One region of the Bacillus sp. JZ105 genome, then DNA from elsewhere that is predicted to be linked to it. Evidence: predicted binding sites of a transcription regulator. Region 1 holds the regulator's gene; each other region holds the start of a gene.
What was found. The regulator Rex, encoded in region 1, represses fermentation and respiration genes when NADH is low (regulators of the CRP and FNR family bind a similar motif). The targets are predictions, from matches to a motif close to TTGTGAAATATTTCACAA.

Region 1 (10,052 bases):
AGTGGCCACCCGCAGTGACTTTGTCATTACCGTGACGGTCATTGGTGAGGTTTCAAAGGGAACAGCTTGTTATCGTCACAGTGCTCAGATTGGGGACGTCGTCTTTGTCACGGGTGAACTCGGTTCATCAGCTGCTGGGTTATCAATCTTAATGAACGAAGCAGCCCCTTCTAAGGCGGTCGATGCTGATTTTTTTCTTAAGCGTCATAAAATGCCTCAGCCTCATATTGCTGCTGGACACATTTGTTCAAGTTTCCCGCGTGTTACCTTGAATGATGTGAGTGATGGATTAGCGAGTGAGTTGAATGAGATAGCCGAAGCGAGCTGTGTGATGATCGAGATAGAAGCTGATAAGCTTCCAATTCATCCAGATTTACAGGTGCTGCGCAAAGACTGGCTTGAATGGGTGTTGTTTGGGGGAGAAGATTTTGTTTTAACTGGTACGATACCAGAATGTGATTGGGAAAGCTTTGAATCGCAATGTCAAAAAGAAGGCATTCAGATCACACGTATTGGACAAGTCAAAGATGATCAAGCAGCCAGTGTTATGTTAAAAGACAATGATCAACAAACAATGTTAATGAAAAAAGGATATAATCATTTTAAGAAATGAGGTGACATCAACGGTGAAATTAACATGGACGACAAAAGGTGCGGATGAGACGAAACGAATTGCCGCTGCATTGGCCAAACTTGTGATGCCAGGCGATGTATTGACATTAGAAGGAGATTTAGGTGCAGGTAAAACCACTTTTTCAAAAGGTTTTGCGGAAGGCTTAGGAATTACCCGTATCGTCAACAGCCCCACCTTTACAATTATTAAAGAATATACCGATGGCAGACTGCCACTTTATCATATGGACGTGTACCGCATGGAAGATGCAGAAGAAGAGATCGGCCTCGAAGAATATTTTGAGGGTGAAGGTGTATGCTTGGTTGAATGGGCACATCTGATTGAACCTCAATTGCCTTCTTCCTATTTAAAAATTGAAATGCTGAGAACAGAACGTGAAGAAGAACGGCATCTCACGTTTGATGCAAAAGGGGAGCGTTATGAGACCCTTTGTAAGGAGATGAAAGAATTTGACCATACTGGCCATTGATACATCAAACCATACTCTAGGAATTGCTCTTGTAAGAGACTTCACTGTGATTGGGGAGAGCATTACGTATTTAAAAAAGAACCATTCCGTCCGAGCGATGCCTACTGTTGAAGCATTGATGAAAGAATGTGGTGTATCACCAAGCGAACTAAGCAAAATCGTTGTAGCAAAAGGACCTGGTTCTTACACTGGCGTCAGAATCGGTGTTACCATCGCAAAAACACTTGCGTGGACGCTGTCTATCCCGATATCAGCTGTTTCGAGTTTAGAAACACTTGCGGCAAATGGCCAATATTTTGATGGATATATCTCACCTTTATTTGATGCGAGAAGAGGCCAAGTTTATACCGGACTATATATGTTTGAAAAGGGTAAGATCAAAGAGGTAGAACCAGATCAAAATATCCTGCTCACGGATTGGCTTCATGAACTGAAGCAGACAGGAAAGCCTGTTCTATTTCTTGGACAAGATGTGCATCTTCATGAAGAGAGCATTCGCTCCATTTTAGGAGAAACGGCTGTACTGGCAGAGGGGACATTCCATAACCCAAGACCTTCAGTGCTTGCATTTTTAGGCGCAGATCGTCCTGCTGAAGATGTCCATCAGCTTGTTCCTAACTATATTCGTTTGGCAGAAGCGGAAGTGAAATGGCTTGAAGGACAAAAATAATCTTCACATAGCAGAGATACGACAAATGACAGTAGCGGATATTCCAGAGGTGTATACGATTGAAGTGCATTCGTTTACAGCGCCTTGGAAAAAGGAATCGTTTGTCTATGAGATTCTCCATAACCAATACAGCCATTATTTCCTCATTGAGGAAGATAAGCAGCCTGTTGGGTATTGCGGGGTCTGGATTGTCATGGACGATGCACAAATTACGAACATTGCGATTCTCCCTGAGCATAGAGGAAAAGGCTACGGGGAAGCATTGCTTCGATATGTCATGGAATTTTGCAAAGAAAAAAAGACAGATCATCTTTCTTTAGAGGTGCGGGTTTCGAATACACCAGCACAATCCCTCTATGAAAAGCTCGGTTTCAGACCAGCTTCTATTCGAAAGAATTATTATACGGATAATGGAGAAGATGCATTAGTCATGTGGGTGAATATAAATGAGTGAACAAACAGATCGATTCATATTAGGTATAGAAACAAGCTGCGATGAAACAGCTGCGTCCATTGTCAAAAATGGAAAGGAAATCGTGGCGAATGTGGTCGCCTCGCAAATAGACAGTCATAAACGATTTGGCGGAGTTGTACCCGAAATTGCTTCAAGGCATCACGTGGAGCAAGTCACCATCGTATTAGAAGAAGTGATGGCACAGGCGGGTATGAGCTTTAAGGATTTAGATGCGATTGCTGTCACAGAAGGACCTGGCCTCGTGGGTGCTTTGCTGATTGGTGTCAATGCAGCAAAGGCACTGAGCTTTGCCCATCAAATTCCTCTTGTTGGTGTTCATCATATTGCAGGGCATATTTATGCAAACCAGCTTGTTGATGAATTGGAGTTCCCATGTTTAGCTCTTGTTGTCTCCGGCGGACATACTGAGCTTGTTTTAATGAAGGAACATGGATCTTTTGAGGTCATCGGAGAAACTTTAGATGATGCAGCTGGAGAAGCGTACGATAAAGTGGCCCGGACGATGGGTCTCCCGTACCCAGGCGGACCTCATATTGATCGGTTAGCACATGAAGGAGAGCCGACAATTAAGCTTCCTCGTGCATGGCTTGAAGAAGGGTCTTATCACTTTAGCTTCAGTGGTTTAAAATCAGCTGTGATCAATACCTTACACAATGCGTCACAAAAGGGAGAAACGATTGCCCCAGAGAATTTGGCCGCAAGTTTTCAAGCAAGCGTCATTGAGGTGCTTGTTGGGAAAACATTGAAAGCGGCTGAAGCCTATGGCGTGAAGCAGGTCGTTCTAGCTGGAGGAGTCGCTGCCAATAAAGGACTAAGAAAAGCTTTAACCTCAGCATTTACGAAGCTGCCAGAAGTGAAAGTCATTATTCCGCCATTATCTCTTTGCACAGACAATGCAGCCATGATCGCTGCCGCTGGAACCATTGCGTTTGAAAAAGGAATCAGAGGCGATATGGCGATGAATGGCCAGCCAGGATTGCCGCTTGTCTCATATGAATGAAAACTCCTGTGGATGACAGGGGTTTTTATTTTTTTATGAAAGCGATTTATTCACATGTAAACGTTATATATCCACAATTGTTAGAAAATTTCGTTTTAAAATGAAGAGGGTGTGTATAAACACGATCTTTTTTGTGGATATGTGATTAAAACTCTGTGGATAAAGTGGATAAGTCTAATGTATTTAAGAATAATCAAGAAGTTATTGTGGGTATCATTGTGGATAATGAATTTTCTTTGAAAGAAAAAAGAGTACCTTTTAAGGCACTCTTTAAGCTTCTGACAGCTCTTCCCACTCCGCAAAAAGTGATTCCAGCTCTTGATTGAGCGTATCATTTTCTGTCTGAATGGCTTGGACCTTCTCGTGATCTTGAAAAATATCAGGATCACATAGCAGCTCTTCATTTTCACCGAGCTTGTCTTCGACGACAGCAATGCGTTCTTCAATTTCTTCGATTCTGCGCTGCTTTTGTCTTTCTTTCTTTTTCAGTTCTTTTTCTTCCGCATAAGAAAGCTTTGCCTTTTCTGCTGGCTGTGCAGCTTGTTTTTTAAGCGGCTCATTTTCTTGAAGTGCTTCCAGCTCTAATTGTTCATTTTTCTTTTCAAGATAGTAGTCATAATCACCGAGATATTCTCTTGTTTCTGTAGGCGACAGCTCAAATACTTTCGTAGCAAGACGATTGATAAAATAACGATCATGCGAAACAAATAAGATGGTTCCTGGATAATCGATTAGTGCATTCTCTAAAATTTCCTTACTATCTAAGTCCAGATGGTTTGTCGGTTCATCGAGAATAAGAAAATTGGCTTTTTGGAGCATCAGCTTTGCCAGTGCAAGGCGTGCTTTTTCTCCACCGCTTAATGCATGGACAGGCTTTAAAACGTCATCACCGGAAAAAAGGAAGTTTCCTAAACATGTCCGAATTTCTTTTTCATTCATATGAGGATAGTCATCCCAAAGCTCATTGAGCACTTTTTTCGAGGATGTCAGTTTGGCTTGCTCTTGGTCATAGTAGCCGATCGTGACATGAGATCCAAAAGTGATGTCGCCTTTTACTGGTGTTAATGTGTTCGTTAACGTTTTTAAAAGGGTTGATTTCCCGATCCCGTTAGGACCAATGAGTGCCACACTATCCTCGCGTTTAATCTGAAAAGAAAGAGAGGATAGGAGCGGTGTTTTTTCATCATAACGAATATCGAGGTCATGCACCTTGAGTACATCATTGCCGCTTTGTCTCGTAATATCAAAATGGAAGTTTGCGGATTTTTCATCACCTAAAGGCTTATCTAAACGATCCATTCGTTCGAGCTGCTTGCGTCTGCTTTGAGCGCGCTTTGTGGTTGAAGCTCTTGCTAGGTTGCGATCCACGAAATCCTGAAGCTTTGAGATCTCTTCTTGCTGCTTTTCGTATAGTTTCATATCCCGCTCGAGCTGCTCTGCTTTCAGCTCAAGATACTTACTATAGTTCCCTGCAAACTTTTTCATCGAAGTTCTTGAGACTTCATAGACGTGGTTTACGACTTTGTCTAAGAAATAGCGGTCATGGGACACGATGAGAATGGCACCTGTATAATTTTGCAAATACTGCTCCAGCCATGATAAGGTATCAATATCTAAATGGTTGGTCGGCTCATCCAGAATTAAGAGTTCTGGTTTCATTAATAAGAGCTTTCCAAGCGCTAGACGGGTTTTCTGACCGCCGCTTAAGGATTGGACGGTTGTCTCATCTTCAAAATGACTAAAGCCGAGTCCATGTAGAATGGAGCGGACATCTGCTTCATATTGATAGCCGCCTTGATCTTTAAATTCCTGCTGCAGCCTGTCATAGGTTTTCATCAAGACATCCAGCTCAGAACCTGTGGAAGAAGCCATTTTCTCCTCAATGGTTCTCATTTCTTGTTCCATCTCTTTTAAATGATCAAAAACCGATAATAATTCGTCCTTTAACGTACGTGTAGACGTTACATCGGTATGCTGTGCTAAATAGCCGATCGATAGGTCTTTTGGTTTGATGATCTCACCTTGCTCGTAAGACATTTGACCGGCAATGATTTTCAAAAGCGTGGATTTGCCTGCGCCGTTACGACCTACAATGGCAATGCGATCCCTTGCTTTGACTTCCAATTTTATATTCGTTAAAACGGTATCAGCGCCAAACGATTTGGACAGCTGATTCACTTGTAGAATCATCATGTAACTTCACCTCTGCTATAATATGTTAAGTGTAGCTTATCAGCAGTAAACCGGCAAATGTTACATACAATCGCCATATTCAAATGAAAGACAGATAGGAAAAAATAGTGTATCATTTGAGTGAGGGAGCGTTGAAAGATGAGTCAATTTAGCCACTTTAACGAACAGGGAAGAGCAAAGATGGTCGACATTAGTGACAAATCGTCTACAGTGAGAACCGCCGTTGCTGTTTCAAGCGTTCGTATGATAAAAGAAGTGTTTCATAAAATAGAGCAACGTGAAATTGGAAAAGGAGATGTGCTGTCTGTTGCACAGGTTGCTGGCATCATGGCAGCAAAGCAAACATCTACCATCATTCCAATGTGTCATCCGCTTGCATTAAAAGGCGTGGATATCTCCTTTGATTGGGAGGAAGACGGAAATGCGCACATCCTGAACATACAAGTACAGGTAAAAACAAAAGGAAGTACGGGTGTGGAGATGGAAGCGCTCACTTCTGCTTCAGTATGTGCACTGACCGTTTACGACATGTGCAAAGCGATTGATAAAGGCATGATCATCGGTCCTACCTATCTAATTGAAAAGACAGGCGGGAAAAACGGTGATTTTCACAGAGCATCTGATATTTAAGTTGGAGGACCTTATATGAATATAGATCAGTCAAAAATTCCACAAGCGACAGCCAAACGTTTGCCGCTATACTACCGTTTTTTAAAAAATCTGCATGCATCAGGAAAACAAAGGGTGTCATCAGCAGAGCTTAGTGATGCAGTCAAAGTGGATTCTGCTACCATTCGCCGAGATTTTTCGTACTTTGGTGCACTTGGGAAAAAAGGGTACGGCTATAATGTCGATTATCTCTTGACCTTCTTCAGAAAGACCCTTGACCAAGATGAAATGACCAATGTCATGCTCATCGGTGTCGGGAATTTAGGGACTGCCTTTTTACACTATAATTTCATAAAAAATAATAATACAAAAATTTCAATGGCTTTTGACGTCAATGAGAGTAAAATAGGAAGTGAGATAGGCGGCGTGCCTGTCTATGATTTGGATAAGCTTGAAGAGCATGTTCAAGAGGTAGGAGATATCCCTGTTGCAATTTTGACAGTACCTGCCGTAGCAGCTCAATCCATTACAGATCGTTTGATTGCCCTTGGCATCAAAGGAATCCTTAACTTTACGCCGGCTCGATTGAATGTGCCGGAACACATTCGAATTCATCATATAGATTTGGCGGTTGAACTTCAGTCTCTTGTGTATTTCTTAAAGCATTACTCTGTTACGCAGGAGGACTGACGAAAAGGGGTAAAGGGGGTGGAGCAAATGGGTCCGATCGGTCCTGGGAGTTTGATTCTGATTGCGATTGTAGCGCTCATTATTTTTGGGCCGAAAAAGCTTCCTGAATTAGGAAGAGCAGCAGGAGATACATTACGTGAATTCAAAAATGCCACAAAAGGCTTAGCTGATGATCAGGAAGAAAAAAAGAAAAAAGAAGATCAGTAGAATAGGATGAGCTTCATGAATGTCAAAGATATGCCGCTTATGGAGCATATTGTGGAACTGCGAAAACGTTTAGTGATCATTGCGATGTTTTTTGTCGCCTTTATGGTGGCTGGTTTTTTTCTCGCTAAGCCGGTCATTGTGTATTTACAAAATACCGATGAAGCGGCAACACTCACGCTGAACGCATTTAAGCTTACAGATCCACTGTACGTGTTTATGCAGTTCGCATTTGTCATTGCTTTGGTTTTGACGTGTCCCGTTATTTTATATCAGCTGTGGGCGTTTGTGAGTCCAGGCTTATATGAGAAAGAAAGAAAGGTGACACTTGCTTACATTCCGATTGCACTGCTTTTATTTTTGAGCGGTGTGGCTTTCTCTTATTTTATTTTGTTTCCGTTTGTCGTCGACTTTATGATGCGAATGTCGAATGATTTAAATGTAGAGCAAGTCATTGGGATTCATGAGTATTTTACATTTCTGATGCAGTTAACACTTCCATTTGGCTTTTTGTTTCAGATGCCCGTCGTGTTGATGTTTCTCACAAGACTTGGCATCATCACACCGATGTTTTTATCAAAAATACGGAAGTATGCCTATTTTGTCCTCCTTGTCATTGCCGCACTCATTACACCGCCAGAGCTTGTTTCTCACCTCATGGTCACCTTGCCAATGCTCGTTTTATACGAAGTGAGCATTATCATTTCAAGAGTGACCTACCGCAAAATGCAGCAAATAGAGGAGAAAGAAAGTCATTATGTCTCATAAAAAAGCATCATGATCCAATGAGGATCACGATGCTTTTTCTATTGTGAAAGAAATTGATCGATCGCATGAAAGAGGTGCTCATAATAGGCGTGCTCATGCTGGACAAAATCATGAACACCCACTTCGATGCTTTCCTCACGTCGTTCTTCGTTTGCATCAACTTGAAAGCCCTCGATTCGAATTCTTTCACATGTTCCTGTTAACAGCTGCTGTGCATCAAGCAGCTTGGCTCTGTACAGACCAGCGACTTCTTCTTTCTGTAGATAAACTTCCATGTGCTTTTCTTGATACATATAAAGGTAAACATGGCAGAACTCACGGTCGATGAACGAAGGCATATGGATTTCATCCTGTATGACACCTGAAAAGGTAAGGTCCTCAAAAGGGATGGAAAGACCAAGCTCTTCTTCTACCTCTCTTAAGCCATCAGAAGGCTGTTCATCTGCGAGAAGATGGCCCGCTGCGGTGATATCAAACAAAGAAGGAAAATCCTTTTTTGCGGGACTTCTTAGCTGAAAATAGAGATATACGGTGCCATGCTCTTTTTTAAGAAGCCAAAAATGAAATGTTTCATGCCAAAGACCTTGGGCGTGGACATCTGAACGAGCGGCAGCTCCAATCGTTTCATGCTGATCATTGAAGATGCGAAGTTTTTCATGTTCCATAAAGATACATCCTCCATAAAAAAACCATTTTCCAACCGCGGAAAATGGTTTTTGATTTATTTTTGCTGCTGTTTTTTGAGTTTGACAGAGAAGGCAAACATTTTAAGCGCGATATTGATATTATAGGCCGCAAACACCATCAGCAAAATGCTGTAAAATGACCACATGTCACCTGGGTTTTGAATGGCCATATAGGTGAAAGCGACACCTACGGCAAAATAAATGATGCCCCATACGACTGGGTTTCTCATGAGAAAAAGCCTCCAATAATCATTTGCATGGTTTGAGATTGTTCTTCAATCATTTTTTTCACTGGCTCAATCTGCACAAGAACAACAAGTGAATTCATCAGCATATGAGCGCCGATTGGAACAATGATTCGTTTTGTTTTCGCATATAAAAAGGCAAAGGTAAAGCCCATTGCGGTATAGAGCAAGATATGGGGAAAATCATAGTGTACAGCAGCGAAAACCACTGAACTGGCAAGTGCTCCAATGAAGAAATTCGTTTTTTCATAAATCACACCAAAGATGATTTTACGGAAAATGATTTCCTCTAAGATTGGACCAATCAGGGCGATGACGATCACAAGCCAAGGAACGGCATCCATAATGGATAAAATGGTTTGCGTATTTTCTGACTCACGGCCAATGCCGAATGCATATTGTTCAATCGCCCCCGCAATCGATTGTGCAAAGAGAGAAAGAAAGAAACCGCCAATGATCCATGCGATAGCAGAACCGATTGAAACTGGCGCTTCATTTCGCAGTGAAGCTTTTGGGACGGTTCGAAGGATGAGCAGAATAATGATCAATCCGATACAAAAACTGATGATTGTCCACGTTCCTGATAATTTTGAAAGCTCTGTTTGAGTCATCGGTGATTGAATGAATCCCAGCCATTTCATAATGAGCACATAAGGAAACGCAGAAACCTGCACCAATATATACGTTAAGATGATGTACCAATATTGTTTTTTCAAGTAACGAAAACCCCTTTACTAAAAGAACTAGATTTATTGTAACACAAGTCTCCTTTTTCGATGAAAAGGAAAGAATCTGAGACCAAAAAAGATCGTGAAAGCGTAAAAATTTTTAAAGGTTTTCACTTGAAATTGCAGAAGACATTCTTTATTATAATAAATGTGTTAGCACTCGCTGGTGATGAGTGCTAAAAAAGACTACATATAAAAATTGAGGAGGTTGTTTCTTATGTTAAAGCCATTAGGCGATCGCGTAATCATTGAACTCGTTGAATCTGAGGAAAAAACCGCTAGCGGTATTGTTTTACCGGATTCTGCAAAAGAAAAACCGCAAGAAGGTAAAATTGTTGCAGCAGGTTCAGGGCGTGTACTTGAAAGTGGTGAGCGCGTTGCGTTAGAAGTAAGCACAGGCGACCGCATTATCTTCTCAAAATATGCAGGCACTGAAGTGAAATATGAAGGCAAAGAATATTTAATCCTTCGTGAGAGCGACATTTTAGCTGTTATTGGTTAATCACATAAAAAACATTGAGATAAATTTTTAAAAAGACTGAGGAGGTTTCGTTATTATGGCAAAAGATATTAAGTTCAGTGAAGAAGCACGTCGCGCGATGTTACGCGGTGTAGATGCACTTGCAGATGCTGTAAAAGTAACTTTAGGACCTAAAGGACGTAACGTGGTTCTTGAGAAAA
Region 2 (10,052 bases), 840 kb from region 1:
AGGCATCAGAAGCATTAGATGAATTGACTCGTATGTTGTATCCGTCATAAGCGGCGAATCTTAATGATAAAAGGACGTTCAAGATGAAAAAAACAGGGATTTTATTTCTGATAGTCAGTCTCTTACTGGTCTGCGTGTTTATTTATTCAGCCATTACTGGGAGCATTCATGTCACCCCAATTGAATTGTTAGAAGGGCTCATCACCGGTCAACATGCACAGGTAGAAATCATTAAAGACTTGAGAATTCCCCGCATGCTTATCGCGATGTTTACAGGGGCCGCCTTATCTGTCTCCGGTGTACTGCTGCAGTCGGTCATGAGGAATCCGTTAGCTGATGCCGGCGTCATTGGCATTTCATCAGGAGCCAGCTTCTTTTCATTAATGGCGATTACAGCGCTTCCTCAATTTTATTTCTACTCTCCTTTATTTTCGGTATTAGGCGGGGCTATTGCGTGTTTCCTCGTGTACGTTCTGTCTTGGAAAGGTGGTTTAAGCCCGATCCGCATGATCTTGGTTGGGATCGCCATCAATGCCATGTTTACTGGGATGGCTGAAGCATTTGTGACCATTTGCAGCTATTTCAATATCACGATTAATCAGTCGGGACAGTCGAATCTCACGATGAAAACGTGGGGAGATGTCCGCTTAATCGGTGTCTATGGTGTCGCCGGCCTTGTCGTTGCACTCTTCTTCAGCAGATGGTGCAACCTCCTGGCTCTTCAGGACAAGACAGCGAAAAATTTAGGATTGCGTGTGACCAGAATGCGCCTTTTGATTTCCATCACAGCGGTTTTACTTGCGGCGGTGACAGCTGCAGTAGCGGGCGTGATAGCCTTTGTCGGCTTGCTCATTCCGCACATTTCAAGAAGGCTTGTCGGCTCGGATCACCGGATATTGATTCCATTTTCTGCGTTAAGCGGGGCTTTGCTTATTTTGACGGCTGATACGCTTGGCAGGACGCTTGTGGCGCCAAATGAGATTCCTGCTTCTACGATCATGGCCGTGATTGGCGGGCCGTTTCTGATCTTTTTATTAAGAAGGGGGGACCGTCTCCATGGACATTCGTGAGGTGTCATTCTCATATGACCAGCAGAAGGACATCGTTCAATCGGTCACAACACAGATTGAAAAGGGGAAAATCACAACCATTATCGGTCCAAATGGCTCGGGGAAATCCACACTGCTTTCCTTAATGGCGAATAATCATTGTCCAAATAAAGGGCAAATTCACTTAGACGGGCAAACGCTGAATGCATTCAAGCCAAAGGAGCTGGCAAAAAGGCTCGCTGTCGTCCATCAGCAAAATGAAGCGCCGCTTGATTTAACGATCGAACGGATCGTGGCATTCGGCAGAACGCCGTACCAGACGATGCGCGGAGGAGACAAGGAAGAGGATGAGAGAGTGATAGAGTGGGCGCTGTCCAGTACAAAGCTAACGGAAAAACGAAAGGTGCCGCTTGCCTCACTGTCAGGTGGAGAGCGGCAGCGTGTATGGATTGCGATGGCACTTGCGCAAAAAACACCGATCCTTTTCTTAGATGAACCGACAACTTATTTGGATATTTACTATCAAATTGACATTCTTGAGCTGATTCGTGAACTGAATGCCGCGCATGGATTAACGATTGTCATGGTGCTGCACGATATGAATCAGGCTGTCCGCTACAGCGATATCATCATAGCGATGAAGGATGGACAGATTATCAGTGAAGGACAGCCAAATGATGTGTTAACAGAGGAAAACGTGCGGCACATTTATGATGTGTCCGTCACGATTAGGCAGGATGCAGAAACAGGGATGTACATCGTGCCTGTTGGTATATAAGCTGGGCAAAAAGCAGGTGAGACAGTGTGAAACGAGGAAAACGGCTTTGGCAGCGGATGCTGACGATCGTTTGTTTAGGCGTATTGATTTATAGCGGGACAGCCATCGGCTTCGAACTTTTCGGTTATTATCAAAATCGCCAGGTGCTTGCAAAGGCTCAGACGATGTATGGACATGAAGAAGAAATGACTGAAAAACGGGAGCCGGGAAAGATCCGTTCGTCGTTTGATGAGCTGCGGAAGGTGAATGAGGACATTGTCGGCTGGATCAATATGAAAGACACGATGATTCAGTATCCGATTGTTCAATCTCGCGATAATGCGTTCTACTTAACGCGCAATTATTTAAAAAACGACACCCGGGCAGGCAGTATCTTTATGGATTATCGTAATGATGTCCTGCATGAAAGCCCCAATACAGTGGTGTACGGCCATCGGATGAGGGATGGATCCATGTTTGCTGGACTCACAAACTATCTAAAAAAAGATTTCTTCCAAGAGCATCGGACATTTCAGTACGATACGCTGTATCAAAGCTATGAAGCGGAGATTTTTGCTGTGTATGAAACGACGGTTGACTTCGACTATATTCAAACCGATTTTCAAGATCTTGGCGAATATGCGCACTACTTGCAAGCTGTGCGGAAGAAATCAATCTATCAAACGAAGACAGACGTGTCCACAGATGACCTCATCCTCACCTTATCGACCTGTGATCATGTGCTTGCACCTAAAAGCGGGCGTCTCGTGGTACAGGCAAAGCTAAAGAAAGTTTACTAGAAAAGGAGAGACAGACGGTTGAAATTTTCACATGTGATCTTAGCGGGACTCGTCTTGATGCTTCTCCTCGGCGGATGCAGTCAGGCAGCACCTGTAGAGAAAGGAAGCGGGCAAGGAGCGCTGAAGATAAAGGATTTTACCGGAAGAACGCTGGCGTTTGATGAATCCCCTCAGCGTATTGTCGCTTTGTCGACCGGGGACATGAGTATTTTGTATGCTTTAGGCGGTGAGGCGGTCGGCCGGCCAACTGCTGAGTTACCAGACAGCTTAAAAAAGGCAAAGTCCGTACAAACGATTGGCACAACGCATCAATTTGATGTAGAGCTGATCACAAGCTTAAAGCCTGATGTGGTGCTTGGAAATGAACAATTAAACAGCAAGGACATCTCTACAATAGAAGGAATTGGATCACAGCTTCTTTTGACAAGCGCCAATTCAGTGAAGGACATCCAGCGCCAAATCTCGTTATTTGGGGATTTACTCGGGAAGCAGCAAAAGGCTAAAGCACTCAATGAGCAAATTGATGAGCGGAAAAAGCAGGTCAAGCAGCCTAAGAAAAAAGTGAAAACACTCGTTGTGTACGGTGCACCCGGCACATATATGGCGGCGCTTCCTCAATCCTTAAGCGGGGATTTGCTGCACATCGCTGGGGGTGCAAACATTGCTGAGAATGAACCGGCACTCGAAAAATTTCCTCAATACGCCCAAATCAATGCAGAAAAGATGATCGAAGCCGATCCCGATCTCATTCTGCTCATGACACACAGCAATCCTGACGATGTGAAAGCGGGCTTTATGAGTGAAATGAAACAGAATGCAGCATGGCACGACGTATCAGCTGTCAAGAATGGCCGCGTGGAGATTCTGCCTAGTGATTTATTCGGGACAAACCCAGGCGCAGACGTCATAAAGGCGATTGATGAACTAGAGAAGAGATTGAAGCGATTGTCATCATGAATGTGAAGGCAGAGTTAGATTTTCAAAAAAGACAGTCGAGACGAAGGTGGCTGATACCAGGACTGCTTCTTTCGCTAGGTGTGGGCATGTGTCTAGGGCTTGCATTAGGTTCTGTTCAATTATCGCTGCCAGATTTGATCGCTGCTTTGACGGGTTCTGGCCAGCCTGTCCACGAAAAAATCGTCATGGATTTACGCCTGCCGCGCGTTCTCATAGGTTTCATCGTCGGGGCCTGTCTTGCAGCATCAGGGGCCATTTTACAAGGAGTCGTCCGAAATCCACTTGCTGACCCCGGGATCATCGGTGTGACCGCCGGCGGTGGGTTAGCGGCTGTACTCAGCATGATTGTGTTTCCGCAATTCACATATCTGCTTCCAGCAGCTGCTTTCCTTGGCGCTCTATTCGCGGCACTTGTTGTGTATATTTTGTCGTTCGATCAAGGAGTTTCGCCACTGAAATTGATTCTGGCGGGTGTGGCAGTCAATGCCCTGCTTGGTGCAGTCATGAATGGTTTTATGGTGCTTTATAGTGAGCGTGTGCAGGCCGTTCTGCCTTTTTTATCAGGAGGATTAAATGGACGGAGCTGGCATCATCTGAGCTTTGTGTCACCTTATGCGATTGCTGGATTGTGTCTTTGTTTTTTTGCGGTCAAGCCGGCAAATCTTCTTTTGCTTGGTGATGATTCAGCACAGCTGCTCGGCCTTAGAGTCGAGCGAACCCGATTTTTCTTAATTGCACTGGCGGCGCTTTTGGCGGGTGCAGCTGTAAGCGTGAGCGGTTTAATTGGATTTGTCGGTCTTGTCGTCCCTCATTTTATCCGCCTTTTAATTGGAGATGACTACCGGTACCTGCTGCCGATCTCAATGCTTGGCGGCGGCGTACTTGTGGTCTTTGCTGATACAGCAGCACGGGTATGGTTTACACCGGTTGAACTGCCTGTTGGTATTCTGCTTGCCTGTATCGGTGCACCTTTCTTCCTCTATTTATTAAAAAAGAAAGGGAGGGGTTAAGTTGGATGTGATTGCGATGGATGACGTGAGTCTCAGTCAAGGAGGCTTTCGATTGTCGTCTATTTCAGCAGCTGTGCCTAAAGGAAGTGTAACAGGCATTATTGGACCAAATGGGTCAGGGAAGTCGACGTTTATTAAAGCGGCCGCACGCCTTACGTCGATTGAAAGCGGCATGATTTATATTCACGATATCCCGCAAAAAGAAATGACAGCACAGGAGATTGCACAGGAAATCGCCGTTTTGATGCAGACGAGAACGGCCATCCCATCGATGACAGTACGTGAGCTGATTGCACTTGGACGCAGTCCGCATCGTTCGATCTGGAAAAAGAGCTCGAAGATAGATCAGGAAGCGATAGAGTGGGCGCTTGATGTGACTAATAGCCGCGTGAATGAAAACAGGATGTTGCATACATTGTCAGGCGGAGAAAGGCAAAAGGCGTATATTGCAATGGCACTGGCTCAGAAGACAGAGACGATTATTCTGGATGAGCCTACCACTTACTTAGATATTGCGCATCAGCTTGATTTACTGGAGCTGCTCAAACAGCTGAATGAAACGCATGGGATCACCATTTTAATGGTTCTTCATGACCTGCAGCAGGCAGCAAAATATTGTGACCGCCTGATTGCGATGAAGCGTGGTCAGGTTTACCAAATAGGAACACCAAAGGAAGTATTAACAGAAAACTTTTTCAAAGAGGTATTTGGGATTCAGGCAGAGGTTCACCTAGATGGAGAGCATCCGCTTATTATCCCAATCGCTTCGATCCAACAACAAAAGGGAGATGAACCAAACATGATCATTGTAAACAACCAGGTTAGAGTAGAAAAAGGCAGTGCAGACCACCTCGTCAAGCGTTTTAACAAGCAGGGACAAGTAGAATTCATGGAAGGATTTTTAGGCATGGAAGTCTGGGTCACACAGCAGACAACCGATTACGATGAAGTGACCATCCATACCCGCTGGAATCGAAAAGAAGACTTTGTGAACTGGACAAAATCTCAGGCATTTGGTGATGCACACGCTCATGGAAAAGCGAAACCTGAAGGCCTATTAAAAAACAAAATTACGTACTATGAAGTCCAAGTGACAAGACCTGCTTTACAGAAAAAAGCCTAAAAAGAAATAGAGCGCTGCGGCCCGCATGCAGCGCTATTTTTTTGCGCTTTTTTATTTTCCGTCACATATTTTTGACAAAGTATTCAAACAACTGACACAATACTATCCAATTTTTAGGTAAAATTTACTTTATTTTTGAAGCGTACGGGTGTAAAGTACAGGTATAAATAACTAACCGAATGAAAATCAAGAGTAAAATTTCACCGAGTGAACCATTTCAAATGGACTTTTATTTGTGAAACATTGAATAAATAGTAAACATTTTGTGAAATGGTGAGCATGTATCGTTCGGCAAGTGAAAGTAAGGGAGGATGTAAGGCTGTGAGTGAGCTGTTTTTAGCAAGATTTCAATTTGCTTCAACGACATTATTTCATTTTATTTTTGTTCCTATGTCAATAGGTTTGGTGTTTATCGTCGCATTGATGCAGACCCTTTATGTCGTCAAGAAAAAAGACATCTATAAAAAGATGGCGAAGTTTTGGGGTCACCTGTTCTTACTGAACTTTGCAGTAGGTGTGGTGACAGGGATTCTGCAGGAATTCCAGTTTGGGATGAACTGGTCAGATTATTCAAGGTTTGTCGGTGATGTCTTTGGTGCACCGCTTGCCATTGAAGCGCTGCTCGCCTTTTTCCTTGAATCTACATTTATTGGACTTTGGATATTCGGCTGGGATCGTCTGCCGAAGAAGATTCATTTATTGTGCATTTGGCTTGTCTCTCTTGGTACGATCTTTTCGGCGTTCTGGATTTTACTCGCCAACTCATTTATGCAGGAGCCAGTTGGATTTGCCATTAAAAATGGCCGTGCAGAAATGAATGATTTTGGCGCTCTTGTGACGAACCCGCAGCTTTGGGTTGAGTTTCCGCACGTTCTGTTTGGTGCGCTGGCAACAGGAGCTTTCTTTATTGCAGGAGTTAGTGCCTATAAAATGATCAAAAAACAAGAAATCGCCTTTTTCAAAAAATCATTCCAGATTGCGATGGTTCTCGCTTTAATTTCTGGCTTAGGTGTAGCGTTCTCTGGACATGAGCAGGCGAAGCACTTAATGAAATCACAGCCAATGAAGATGGCAGCAAGTGAAGCCCTTTGGAAGGATAGTGGAGATCCAGCGGCTTGGACACTATTTGCCAACATTGACACAGATAAAAAAGAAAACTCTGCGGAGATCAATATTCCGTTTGCCTTAAGTTATTTGGCTTATCAAAAGTTCAGTGGAGATGTTCCAGGCATGCTGACGCTTCAAAAAGAATATGAAGCCAAGTTTGGCCCTGGAGACTACATTCCGCCAGTGAAAACAACATTCTGGAGCTTTAGAATCATGGTCGGTGCAGGAATGCTGATGATTTTTGCTAGTATGATTGGCTTGTACTTAAGCTTTAGAAAGAAACTTGAAACAAACAAATGGTATTTACGCTTCATGGTATGGATGATTGCGTTCCCGTTTATTGCGAACTCAGCCGGCTGGATCATGACTGAGATCGGGCGTCAGCCGTGGACCGTCTTTGGCATGATGACGACGGCTCAATCAATTTCACCGAACGTATCGTATGGCATGCTGTTATTCTCAGTCATTAGCTTTACGGCGATGTATCTGATTCTTGCTATTGTGCTTGCTTACTTATTCATTCGAGAAATTAAAAAAGGTGCACATTCTGAAGAAGATACAGATCAAAAGGATGAAACGGACCTGTCTACAGATCCATTTGATGGAGGCGCATATCATGGCATATCTTAACGAGATTTGGTTTATTCTTGTCGCAGTATTGTTTGTTGGATTTTTCTTCTTAGAAGGATTTGATTTTGGTGTCGGGATGTCCATGCAGCTGCTTGGAAAGGACGCGCACGAGCGCCGCATTTTAATCAATACGATTGGTCCTTTCTGGGATGCGAATGAGGTCTGGCTGATTACAGCTGGCGGCGCTATTTTCGCTGCATTTCCTCACTGGTATGCCACGATGTTCAGCGGATACTATATTCCGTTTGCGGTTCTCCTCTTAGCGCTCATTGGGCGCGGGGTCGCCTTTGAATTCCGAGGGAAGGTTGAGAAAGCCTCTTGGATCAAGGTGTGGGACTGGGTCATCTTCTTTGGCAGTCTGCTTCCGCCATTTTTACTAGGTGTATTATTCACGAGTATTTTACGCGGGATGCCAATTGATCAAGACATGAACATGTACGCTGGTTTTACGGACTTTGTGAATCTTTATTCAGTGATCGGCGGGGTAGCTGTGACAGTTCTTTGCCTGTTGCATGGCTTGATATTCGTCACACTTCGTACAGAGGGTGAATTAAGAGATCGTGCAAGAAAACTGGGCCAGCGTGTCCTGCTTATTGCACTCCCTGTTCTTGTTATTTTTGTCGGTGTGTCCATCATAGAAACAGACATTTATACCGTACGCCCGATCATCACCATTCCGTTAACTGTGCTGATTGTGGCTTGTTATATAGCTGCTCTTGTTTTGATGAGAAAAGAACGTGATGGCTGGACATTCTTATTCACAGGCGCAGGCATCATGGTGACGGTGTCCATGCTGTTCACTGCATTGTTCCCGCGCGTCATGATTAGTTCAATCAGCCATTCATTTGATCTCACGATTCAAAACGCTGCATCTGGATCTTATTCACTGACGGTCATGACGATTGTGGCCATTTCTTTGCTGCCCTTTGTGCTTGGGTATCAAATTTGGAGCTATTACGTCTTCCGTAAACGTGTAAGCGGTAAGGAGCCAATGACCTACTAATGGATAAACGTTTGCTTCAACTAAAAGGAATGAGAGGGCTTCTTGCCCTCTTAGGTATTGTGTCACTCATCCAAGGAGCAAGTATTATTTTCCAAGCACAGTGGCTGGCACATGCCATTACAACGCTGTTTGACGGGAAAAGCCTCTCGCAGGCAACGCCATATGTCCTGCTATTTCTTGCTGCCTTTCTTGTGCGGCACGGTCTCACCTTGATTCGGGAGAAGGTCATGTTTACGTACTCTTCCCGAATTGGAGCAGACGTCAGAAAGCAGCTGCTAGACCAACTTTTTCGATTAGGGCCTGCCTTCGCAAAGAAAAAAGGGACAGGAAAGCTTGTCACATTAGCAATGGAAGGAATTGCTCAATACCGTCAGTATTTACAGCTGTTTTTACCGAAAATGGTGAACATGGCAGTGATTCCGGCAATGGTCCTTATCTATGTGTGGACATTAGATGAAACATCGGCCGTCATTTTAATTGTGACGCTGCCTATTTTAATTATTTTTATGATTTTGCTAGGCCTTGTTGCTCAGCGTAAAGCGGCCAAACAATGGAGATCGTATGAGAAATTATCCAATCATTTTACTGACTCTCTCCGCGGCCTTGAGACGCTTCGTTACTTAGGTATCAGCAAAAAGCACTCCCGTAATATTGCGGAGGTGTCAAAGCGATATCGAAAAGCGACCATGAGCACACTGAAGGTCGCCTTTCTATCATCGTTTGCACTCGATTTCTTTTCCATGCTATCAATTGCAACCGTCGCTGTTTTTCTTGGCTTGCGATTAATTGAAGGAGAGCTTCTCTTATTGCCGGCTTTGACGGCGCTTATGCTGGCGCCAGAGTATTTCCTGCCGGTACGTGAAGTAGGAAATGATTATCATGCGACGTTAAATGGAAAAGAAGCGAATGAAGCTATGCAGGTCATTTTAGAAGAAAAGGGCTTTCGCACGCAGGAGACACAATCTGTGCAGCTGGACAAGTGGGATGCACAATCCGTGCTCACGCTGCAGGATGTTTGTGTCCAGCATGATGAACATGCCCCTTATTCCATTCAGGATGTGGATCTGACTGTCAAAGGGAAGAAAAAAATCGGCATCATTGGTGCCAGTGGTTCAGGGAAATCGACGTTAACCGATGTCCTCGGCGGTTTTGTTGAACCGTCTTCGGGTCAAATCACGCTAAACGGCCAGACTCTTGTTCATTTACAGATGAAGGAATGGCAAAAGGAAGTTGTCTATATGCCGCAGCATCCCTATTTATTTCACATGACATTAAGAGAAAACATTCGTTTTTATGAACCGAATGCAACAGACGAAGAAGTGGAAAGAGCTGTGCATGAGGCTGGTTTATCTCAGCTGGTCATGCAGCTGCCAAATGGCCTGGATGAGGTCATTGGAGAACAGGGAAGAGAGCTAAGCGGAGGACAGGCGCAAAGAATTGCGCTTGCTCGAACTGTGCTGGGCCAGCGGTCTATTATGCTGTTAGATGAACCAACGGCGCATCTCGATATTGAAACAGAGTATGAACTGAAGAAAACAATGCTTCCATTGTTTGAACATAAACTTGTGTTCTTAGCGACACACAGGCTCCATTGGATGCCGGACATGGATGAAATC
Region 3 (10,052 bases), 300 kb from region 1:
TATTGCCATTGTGATTGTGGCGATTACACTTGACCGTATTACCCAAAACATTAAAACGAAAAAATCCAGGGGGAATGCTTAATGTGGAAAAAGTCTCTCTACATTGGGATGACCGCCCTGCTTGTCTTTTTACTAGCCGCTTGCGGTGCGCAGACAGATTCAAATGCGAGTGCGGCACAGCAGGTGAATAAAACCATTATCGGAATCGATCCTGGTTCTGGGATTATGGCACTGACAGATCAAGCGAAAAAGGATTACGGCTTAGAGGATTGGACGGTTGTGTCTGCATCAAGTGCAGCTATGACGGCAACGCTCAAAAAATCTTACGACCGTAAAAAGCCAATCATCATCACTGGCTGGAATCCACACTGGATGTTTTCCCGCTATGATTTAAAATATTTAGATGATCCAAAAAAATCTTATGGTGAAGCGGAAGAAATTCATACGATCTCACGTAAAGGATTTGCAAAGGATCAGCCGGAAGCAGCCAAAATGCTTAGTCAGTTTAAGTGGTCTCAAGATGACATGGGCGAAGTCATGATTGATATCCAAGATGGTGTGAAACCAAAGGATGCCGCCGTAAAATATGTGAAAAAACATAAAGACCAAGTAGCGAAATGGACAAAAGGCGTGAAAAAGTCAAATGGTGATAAAGTCAATCTTGCCTACGTTGCATGGGATAGTGAGATTGCAAGTACCAATGTTGCAGCAGAAGTATTGCGTGAACTCGGGTTTAAAGTAACTTTGACTCAGGTTGAAGCAGGTCCAATGTGGACAGCAATTGCAACCGGAAGTGCGGATGCAACATTATCTGCTTGGCTGCCAAATACGCATAAAACGTATGCAGCGAAGTTTAAAGGAAAATATGATGACCTTGGCACAAGTATGAAAGGTCTTCGAATGGGGCTAGTTGTCCCGACATATATGAAGAACGTAAACTCCATTGAAGATTTGAAAAAATAGTCAATGATGTAGTGGTTCCCTTATAATAGAAGGGAGCATGTTGAAAAAGCAGTCTGCTCAAAAAGCGGCTGCTTTTTTCTTATATTGAAGGATGGAGTTGTCGGGCGATGGATAAGTCAATCATGATTTTCCTGCATGGTGGAGGAGTAAGCAGCTGGATGTGGCAGGAGCAGATTGAAATATTGAAGGACACGTATGAATGCTTTGCGCCTGATCTCATTGGACACGGGACAAGAGCAAAAGAACAGATATTTTCAATGAATGAAAGCACCCAAGAAGTCATCTCATGGATCAAGGAAAACGCGAAAGGCCGTCAAGTGATTCTGATAGGATTCTCTTTAGGTGCGCAGATTGCCGTTGATGTGTTAGCAAGAGAGCCAGATATCGTAGACATAGCAATCATCAATAGCGCCCTTGTGTTACCTTTGCCATGGCTCCATTTCATGGTGAGACCCCTCTTGCCACTGACGTACCCATTATTAAAGAAAGATTGGTTTATCCAGCTTCAAGCCGAAAAGATGGGGCTCTCGCAACATGTACTGCATCATTATGCGGCGGAATCGAAACATCTGCAAAAGAAAACCCTTCTTACGATGTTTCAAGAAAACCTCCATTACAAGCTCCCTGACACGTTTCAACAAGCGAAGGCACGCATTCTTGTCACAGTGGGAGAAAAAGAAAAAGGCATCATGAAACGGTCAGCAAAAAAAATAACGAATTCACATCCGAAGGCAACAGGCGTCGTTGTTCCCAGTATTGGACATACATTTACTTTTGAAAAGAAAGAACTTTTTACAGAAATGATCAAAAGCTTTATAGAGGCACGTGCATTACCAGTGGAATTAAAGGAAATTCAGTAGCCGCGCCAATCAATAAGTGAAGACGAGCATAAAAGGGGCGCCGGTCTCTTAGAATCTGTATGATATAGGTATAAAACGCTTACAGTAACTGTGCCATAGAAGGAGGAGCTATGAGTAAAAACTATATCATATTTGGTGCAAGTCAAGGATTAGGAGATGCTTTTGTAAAGGGTCTTCCTTCAAGTGGAGATACAGTTTGGATTGTATCGCGAAGTGAACCAAGCAGTTTGAACATAGATGGCGGTGTACATAGAATTTGGCTGAAAATCGACTTATCAAGCCAAACGCATATCCCTGATATGCTTGAAGCACTTGAGAACAAGACGATTGATGTACTCATCTATAACGTCGGTTTATGGGAAAAACGAGGCTTTGAAGACGATTATTCCTTTGATCACGATCAGCCAGAGGATATTGCACATTTAATCAATGTGAATGTCACCTCAACCATTACATACATCCAGGCACTGCTTCCGCACGTAAGGAAATCAGAGAATGGGAAAATCATCGTGATTGGATCAACGGCCGGACTCGACCATACAAACCTGCCTCAGGTCTCGTTTGCTGCATCTAAATTTGGCCTGCGCGGAATTGTGAATGCACTGAGAGAGCATGTGAGGAAAGATAAAATATCCGTCACCTGTATCAATCCAGGAGAGCTGGCGGCGGAGGTTCCGTATGAGGATGGAGCCGAAAAGGCCATCACTCTATATGATGAAACGAGAATCCCTGTCCAGGATATTGTGGAGCTTGCCAGATGTGTGATTCATTTATCAAGGGTATCTTGCGTGAAAGAAATCAATGTTCCAGCCATGGCAGATCTGAATGCGTAATATAAAGCAGACCACCCGCCCTCAAGAGAAGGCGGGTGGTTTTTTCATTTATGATGAATGCTGCTGGAGTGTTTGATAGACAGCTTCGGTCAAAATCTCAATGCCGGTAAAGATTGCCGAGCGGTCGAAGGTCATATACGGATGATGAAGACCAGGCTTTAAATCACAGCCTAAACCGAGCATCGTGGATTTGATATGCGGAAGCTTTGCTGCATAAAAGTGAAAGTCCTCTCCACCTGTTGTGACGATCGGGGGATCAAGCTGCTCTTTGCCTAAAACCTGTTCAATTGCATGAGACATGATCTGGACAGCTTCCTCATTTAAGGTGGCGGCAGGCAGACGATGGTCTGTTGAAAGTGTAATGGAAGCGCCAAAGGCATCCGCTACAGAATGAACCGCTCTTTCAATTTCTTTTTCTAGCTCATCCATTACTTCGTTTGTTTGCGCCCGTACATCTAATGTAAAAGAAGCTTTCCCTGGGATGATGTTTGAGCTGCCCCCGCCAGCATGTAAATTGGTCATTTTGACAGAATGCGCGACTCTTGGATCGACATGGATATGCGCGAGTCTCTGCACGAGGGTTGAAGCCACTTCTATTACGTTGACGCCAAGGTGAGGACGTGCGCCGTGCGCTTCCTCGCCAATAATGGTGCCGACGTAATGATTACTTGATCCGTGCAAAATAGCAGGCGCGCAGCGTCCGTTTAATGTTTCTTGAATTGGGCGCACATGTACGCCATATAAGTAATCGACATCTGCGAGCACACCTTTTTCAATCATTTTCAGCGCACCGCCGCCTCTTTCCTCAGCAGGCTGAAAGATGAAACGGATCGTGCCGTTCGGGCGTTCTTTTTCTTTTAATGCCATGAAGGTGCCAAGAGCCATTGTCATGTGTGCATCGTGGCCACATGAATGATTGGCTTGAAACTCACCATCTACTTCCTGCCAAAGTGCATCAATATCGGCTCTCACAGCGACCACTGGTGCGCCTTCTCCAATTTCACCAATCACCCCTGTACAGTCGTCAAATGTTTGAGTTTTGCAGCCCAATTTTTTCAATATATCTTCAATATAAGCGGTCGTTTCTGTTTCTTCCCAGCTGATTTCTGGGTGGGCATGCAAGTATTCAAAGATGTCTGTCACGGTTTGTTTCATTTCGTTTGTCAAAGTTGTCATGAGAAGCCTCCTTGCTGACAGATAATCTGCCAAAACATTATTTTAATGAAATAATATTGCTCTTAAATATCAACAGTGTTTATAATATAACACATCATTTGATTATTCTGAAAATTAAGTGAAATTCCGATCAGGACAAAGGGGTTTTGACACATGAAAACAGCGACAGTATCAGCACCAGAGAAACAAAAACGAAAACTTCAAATGCCGGATGCGTATGTTCTCTTATTTATGATTGCACTGATTTGTACAATAGCAACATATTTTGTACCAGCGGGTGAGTTTGACCGAAAGACATCTGGGGAGATCACAACAGCCGTTCCTGGCAGTTATCACCGCATTGATCAATCACCAGTGAGTCCAGTTGGATTTTTTACAGCGATACAAGAAGGAATGGTAGGGTCCTCTTCTATTATTTTTCTGATTCTATTTACGGGCGGAACCATTGCCATTTTGGAGAAGACAGGTGCTATTAACGGGATGATTCACCATGTTATCAGCCGGTTTCAAACGAAGCAATTATTGTTTATTTGTATTGTTGGGGGATTATTTTCAGTCCTTGGAACGACCGGAATTGTCGTGAACTCTGTTATTGGGTTTATTCCAATCGGCATCATTGTGGCACGATCCTTGAAATGGGATGCTGTGGCAGGAGCGGCTGTCATTTACATCGGCTGTTATGCAGGGTTTAACGCAACGATTTTATCTCCATCTCCATTAGGTTTATCACAAACGATTGCAGAGCTGCCGATCTTTTCCGGCATTGGCCTGCGTGTCATTATTTATCTTTGTTTTCTTATTTCTAGTATTGTGTACATCTATTTATATACAAGACGTCTGAAGAATAAAGAAAAGGGAAGCATTCTTGGCGATCAATGGTTTCCTGCTAAGGGGCTTGGCGGCGCCGATGCGGAATCCGTGGACAAGCCTGCATTTACTGGCAGACATAAGCTGATTTTAGCAGTGTGCGGATTGTCACTTGGAGGTTTCTTATATGGCGCACTTCAGCTTGGATGGACCGATAAGGAAATGGCGGGGGTGTTCATTTTTATGGCTATCGCTGCTGGACTGCTCGGCGGTTTAGCAGCCAATGATATTGCGAAAACGTTTATTATCGGGTGCCAAAGCCTTGTATACGGCGCACTTATTGTTGGGATGGCACGCTGTATTTCGGTCATTTTAGAAAACGGGAAGCTGCTTGATACAGTGGTCAACGGCTTGGCGAGTATGCTGACAGGCTTTAGTCCAATCGCTGGTGCGATCGGGATGTATATTGCGAGTGCGCTTCTTCACTTTTTGATTTCATCAGGATCAGGAGAAGCCGTTGTCTTTATCCCGATTCTTGCGCCGCTCGCTGATTTAATGGGCATCACAAGACAGGTAGCTGTAGAAGCGGTGATGCTTGGCGAAGGGGTAGTCAACTGTATCAATCCGACTTCTGGTGTGTTGATGGCTGTGCTTGCTGCAAGTGGTATTCCTTATGTAAAATGGCTGCGTTTTATGGTGCCGCTTGCCCTCATTTGGTTTGTCATCGGTCTTGTATTTATTTGTATCGGGGTCATGATCAACTGGGGACCTTATTAAAAGTATGTAGGAAGCTGCCGAAAAGCGTTTGGCAGCTTTTTTCTTGTGGAAATATGGATGGAGGCAGTGCTTTGAAAGCACAATAAATGTGTTCACAAATTCGCTACATATTTTTTTTGAGCAGTCCCCTTGCAAAAGTTTGTGAAATGTTGCACAATATGAATGTGAAATACTTCACATAAGAAAAACAGCCTAGTTTTACTCAGGAGGATGAGATAAATGACAAACGAAAAAGTAAACAAAGTAGCCCTTATTGGAGCAGGTTTCGTCGGCAGCAGTTATGCCTTTACATTAATAAATCAAGCAATCACAGATGAATTGGTTGTCATCGATTTGAATCAAGACAAAGCAATGGGTGACGTGATGGATTTAAACCACGGAAAAGCATTTGCCCCGCATCCTGTGAATACATGGTATGGAGATTATGAGGATTGTAAGGATGCAGATATCGTCTGTATCTGTGCTGGTGCAAACCAAAAGCCAGGTGAAACAAGACTTGACCTTGTTGAGAAAAATTTAAATATATTTAAAGGCATTGTAGAAAACGTAATGAAAAGTGGATTTGATGGTATTTTCTTAGTTGCTACAAACCCAGTGGATATTTTGACATATGCGACTTGGAAATTCAGTGGACTTCCAAAAGAACGAGTGATTGGCAGTGGTACGACGCTTGATACGGCAAGATTTAGATACATGCTTAGTGAATATTTTGAAGCAGCGGCACACAACGTGCATGCTTACATCATTGGCGAGCATGGAGATACAGAGCTTGCTGTTTGGAGTCATGCGAATATCGGAAGTGTACCGATTACAGAATTAATGAAGAGAAATGAGCAATACAAACAAGAAGACTTAGATGAAATCATGGAAAATGTTCGTCATGCTGCTTACCAAATCATTGAGAAAAAAGGCGCCACTTATTACGGCGTAGCAATGAGTTTAGCCCGCATTACAAGAGCGATCCTGCACAATGAAAACAGCATTTTAACCGTCAGCACTTACTTAGATGGAGAGTACGGAGCGGAAGATGTCTACATTGGTGTACCAGCTCTTGTGAATCGAAATGGTGCAACAGAAGTAATGGAGCTCGCACTGAACGATACGGAGAAAGAAAAATTTGCACACAGTGTGAATGTGTTAAAAGAGATTTTGGCTCCTCATTTTTAATCAATCAAAAGCAACCTATCTGAGCAGAAAAGGATGAATCACTATGTGGCAGCAAATATATGATCCGTTTGGTAATGAATTCGTCAGTGCATTGGTGGCAATGCTCCCAATCTTGTTTTTCCTTCTTGCATTAACCGTTTTTAAGCTAAAAGGTGTCTTAGCCGCTTGTTTTACCTTAATCGTTAGTTTTGTAACAGCTGTTTTCTTCTTTCATATGCCAGTTGAAAAGGCATTATCTGCTGTGCTGCTCGGTATATCTAATGGGCTGTGGCCGATTGGATATATCGTCATTATGGCGGTATGGCTCTATAAAATTGCCGTGAAATCTGGTAAATTTGATGTCATTCGATCTAGTATTGCAGGAATCTCTCAAGATCAACGTCTTCAGCTCTTATTAATTGGTTTTAGCTTTAACGCATTTTTAGAGGGCGCTGCTGGGTTTGGTGTACCGATTGCGATCAGTGCCGCTCTCTTAACAGAGCTTGGGTTTAAACCGCTGAAAGCTGCGATGCTCTGCTTAATTGCCAATGCTGCGTCTGGTGCATTTGGTGCTGTGGGCATTCCAGTGATTACAGGGGCGCAAATGGGCAATATGACGCCGCTTGCGTTATCTCAAACCCTTGTATATACGATCCCGTTTATTTCATTCTGTATTCCGTTCCTGCTCATTCTGATTGTAGATGGATTCAAAGGAATCAAAGAAACTCTGCCAGCCTTGCTTGTTGTGAGTGGAACCTATGCCATTTTGCAAGCTGTCACAATGGTGACGATGGGTCCTGAGCTTGCCAATATTATTTCTGCCTTGGCAAGTATGGGAATTTTGGCTTTATTTCTTCGGAAATGGCAGCCAAAACACATTTATCGTGAAGAAGGAGCGCCAGAAATTGAACAGAAACAAACGTATCGCGGCGTTGAAATCCTGAAAGCATGGTCTCCGTTCTATATTTTAACTGCGGTTATTACGGTATGGAGTCTGCCGGCATTTAAAGCATTGTTTGCTGTAGGAGGACCGCTTAACTGGACGACCATTTTAGTGAAAATGCCGTTTTTACATCAGCAAATTGTGAAATTACCACCAATTGCACAAACGGAAACACCTATTGATGCGATCTTTAAAATTGATGTCATCAGTGCAACAGGGACAGCCATTCTGATTGCGGTCATGCTGACAGGGCTGTTTAGCAGACATATTACATTAACAGAAGGCGCTGTCTGCTTAAAAGCAGCGGTGAAAGAGCTTTGGGTTCCTGTTCTTACTATTTGTTTTGTTATGGGCTTTGCCAACCTTGCGAACTTTGCTGGACTAAGTTCAGCGATTGGACTTGCTCTTGCCAAAACGGGCGATTTGTTCCCTCTTGTCAGCCCGGTGCTTGGCTGGATCGGCGTGTTTATTACGGGGTCTGTCGTGAGTAACAACGCCTTATTCGGTAACCTTCAAGCGGTCACTGCTTCTCAAATCGGTTCACAGGCAGGTTTGTTAATTGGGGCGAATACGACCGGTGGTGTGATGGCGAAATTAATTTCTCCACAATCTATCGCTATCGCTACAGCAGCTGTTGGAGAAACAGGGAAAGAATCTGAGCTCTTCAAAAAGACTGTGAAGTACAGCTTCATTCTGCTCGGCATTGTATGTATATGGACATTCATTCTTGCTCAATTTGTATAGGTTGATAGATAGATATAAAAAAGACTGAGATCTCTCTCAGTCTCAGACCGTAGACAAACCCCTCCTTTACTTAAAGTAAAAGTGGGGTTTTCACATTTTTTGATAAAAATATCATGTGTTTTACGCTGGACATGGTCCTTTCCATGTCCAGTTTGCTAGCTTTTTAAGGTTCATGGCAGCGAAAGTAAGCATCGCTTGCATTGAAACTTTTTTTAGTCCTCGAAGTTTCGTCCAACGCATACCATGCTTTTCTTTGGCATCCGCAAAAACGCGTTCAATTGTTTCTTTCCGTTTTGCATAGATGCTCTTATTTATTTCAGTGAGTCTTAGGTTGTCTGCTTCATCTAGGTAATCCTGCCAAATATGCCGATGAATTTGTTTGGTATGATTTTGACTTTGTGTACAGTTATCTAAAAACGAGCAGGACTTACATACTTCTGAGTCGGACGCATATTGCTTATAGCCTTCTCTAGTCGTTGTACGATAGGAGAGAATTTGCCCGTTGGGGCAAATGTAACAATCAAAATATGCATCATACACGTATTCATTCTTTTTCAAATAACCAGCTTTTGTTTTTGGACGAGTGTAAGGCATGACTGGTCTTATCTCTTGATCCATTAAAAACTTAGCGATGTAAGGTGTTTTATATCCAGCATCTACTGCGACTACATTTGGTTTTCCGATTTTCTCTGTCACCTTTGATACGAGTGAATCTAACATACGACTATCATGAACATTGCCACCTGTGACCAGTGATCCTAGAATAAATCCTTTTGAATCACAAGCTGTATGAAATGAATAAGCAAATGACTTTTCACGTTCATCCTTTACATAGTAGCCACTCTCTGGGTCAGTTGTACTGACCTTGATTTCTTTTATTTCTTCTTTATTCTGAAGGGGTAAAGGCTTTTTTCCATGTTCTTCACGATCAATATTAATTTCCTCATGAAGCTGATTTTGATAACTTCTCGTCTCAACTCGAACGATTTTCTTTTCAAGTTTTTTCTTATTGGCATTCGCTTTGACATGTGTTGAATCAATGAAGGCGACAGAAGGGTCAACGAGGCCTTTTTTCATCGCTTCTCTTAAGATTCGATAAAAAATTTGTTCGAATAAATCTGTATCGTGAAAACGTCTCACGTAGTTTTTACCGAAGGTAGAAAAGTGCGGAATTTTCTCCGAAAATCCATACCCAATAAACCAACGATAAGCCACATTGGTTTCAATTTCTTTAATCGTTTGACGCATGGAGCGAATGCCAAATAGATATTGGATCAAAACCATTTTAATGAGAACAACGGGGTCCACACTTGGTCTGCCATTGTCGGAACTATAATGATCTTTGACAAGATCATAAACGAAGTCAAAATCGATTGCTTGATCTATTTTCCGTACAAGATGATCTTCAGGCACTAATTCATCTAATGCCACTACTTCTAATTGATTTCTTCTTTCTTCTTCACGTTTCGATAACATGTTCATCCCCCACAGAAATGTTAATATCCTTATTATACAAAAAAGCTTGTAGACTTTGTCTACAAGCTGAGACTGAGATCTCTCTCAGTCTTTTTCATTATGTAGATTCTCTTGTCACGAGCCGGGTAGGCAGCTGGATATGTTCGCGCTGTACTGGTTTTTGGTCTTGCAGGAGTGCGATCATTTGCTGTACAGACCGCTGGCCAAGCTCAACGATCGGTATGTCAATCGTGGTGATCGTTGGAGCTGTCACTTCACATATGTCTTGGTTGTCATAGCCGATGACCGCTAGATCCCTGGGGATTTGATAGCCATATGAAATGGCCT

Region 2: M1D81_RS18245 (cytochrome ubiquinol oxidase subunit I) is a predicted target of Rex. The motif match lies at 5,930-5,947, and genes of this name have one in related genera.
Region 3: M1D81_RS01670 (L-lactate dehydrogenase) is a predicted target of Rex. The motif match lies at 5,579-5,596, and genes of this name have one in related genera.

The regions. Positions count from the first base shown of each region.
Region 1 is NZ_CP096387.1:600,730-610,781, forward strand. It holds gene thiL (thiamine-phosphate kinase) at 1-613, shown strand, start outside; gene tsaE (tRNA (adenosine(37)-N6)-threonylcarbamoyltransferase complex ATPase subunit type 1 TsaE) at 627-1,103, shown strand; gene tsaB (tRNA (adenosine(37)-N6)-threonylcarbamoyltransferase complex dimerization subunit type 1 TsaB) at 1,084-1,773, shown strand; gene rimI (ribosomal protein S18-alanine N-acetyltransferase) at 1,799-2,227, shown strand; gene tsaD (tRNA (adenosine(37)-N6)-threonylcarbamoyltransferase complex transferase subunit TsaD) at 2,220-3,248, shown strand; gene M1D81_RS03015 (ABC-F family ATP-binding cassette domain-containing protein) at 3,519-5,441, opposite strand; gene moaC (cyclic pyranopterin monophosphate synthase MoaC) at 5,580-6,071, shown strand; gene M1D81_RS03025 (redox-sensing transcriptional repressor Rex) at 6,087-6,740, shown strand; gene M1D81_RS03030 (twin-arginine translocase TatA/TatE family subunit) at 6,768-6,947, shown strand; gene tatC (twin-arginine translocase subunit TatC) at 6,954-7,712, shown strand; gene M1D81_RS03040 (NUDIX hydrolase) at 7,751-8,377, opposite strand; gene M1D81_RS03045 (YdiK family protein) at 8,434-8,628, opposite strand; gene M1D81_RS03050 (CPBP family intramembrane glutamic endopeptidase) at 8,625-9,359, opposite strand; gene groES (co-chaperone GroES) at 9,589-9,873, shown strand; gene groL (chaperonin GroEL) at 9,929-10,052, shown strand, end outside.
Region 2 is NZ_CP096387.1:3,535,858-3,545,909, reverse strand. It holds gene isdE (heme ABC transporter substrate-binding protein IsdE) at 1-50, shown strand, start outside; gene M1D81_RS18275 (FecCD family ABC transporter permease) at 84-1,070, shown strand; gene M1D81_RS18270 (ABC transporter ATP-binding protein) at 1,057-1,827, shown strand; gene srtB (class B sortase) at 1,854-2,606, shown strand; gene M1D81_RS18260 (ABC transporter substrate-binding protein) at 2,625-3,563, shown strand; gene M1D81_RS18255 (FecCD family ABC transporter permease) at 3,560-4,573, shown strand; gene isdG (heme oxygenase) at 4,575-5,696, shown strand; gene M1D81_RS18245 (cytochrome ubiquinol oxidase subunit I) at 6,018-7,433, shown strand; gene cydB (cytochrome d ubiquinol oxidase subunit II) at 7,420-8,436, shown strand; gene cydD (thiol reductant ABC exporter subunit CydD) at 8,436-10,052, shown strand, end outside.
Region 3 is NZ_CP096387.1:302,028-312,079, forward strand. It holds gene opuAB (glycine/proline betaine ABC transporter permease subunit OpuAB) at 1-82, shown strand, start outside; gene M1D81_RS01645 (glycine betaine ABC transporter substrate-binding protein) at 82-963, shown strand; gene M1D81_RS01650 (alpha/beta fold hydrolase) at 1,071-1,823, shown strand; gene M1D81_RS01655 (SDR family NAD(P)-dependent oxidoreductase) at 1,934-2,656, shown strand; gene M1D81_RS01660 (M20 peptidase aminoacylase family protein) at 2,705-3,832, opposite strand; gene M1D81_RS01665 (YfcC family protein) at 3,986-5,416, shown strand; gene M1D81_RS01670 (L-lactate dehydrogenase) at 5,636-6,583, shown strand; gene M1D81_RS01675 (L-lactate permease) at 6,627-8,249, shown strand; gene M1D81_RS01680 (IS1182-like element ISBpu1 family transposase) at 8,370-9,725, opposite strand; gene M1D81_RS01685 (LacI family DNA-binding transcriptional regulator) at 9,823-10,052, opposite strand, start outside.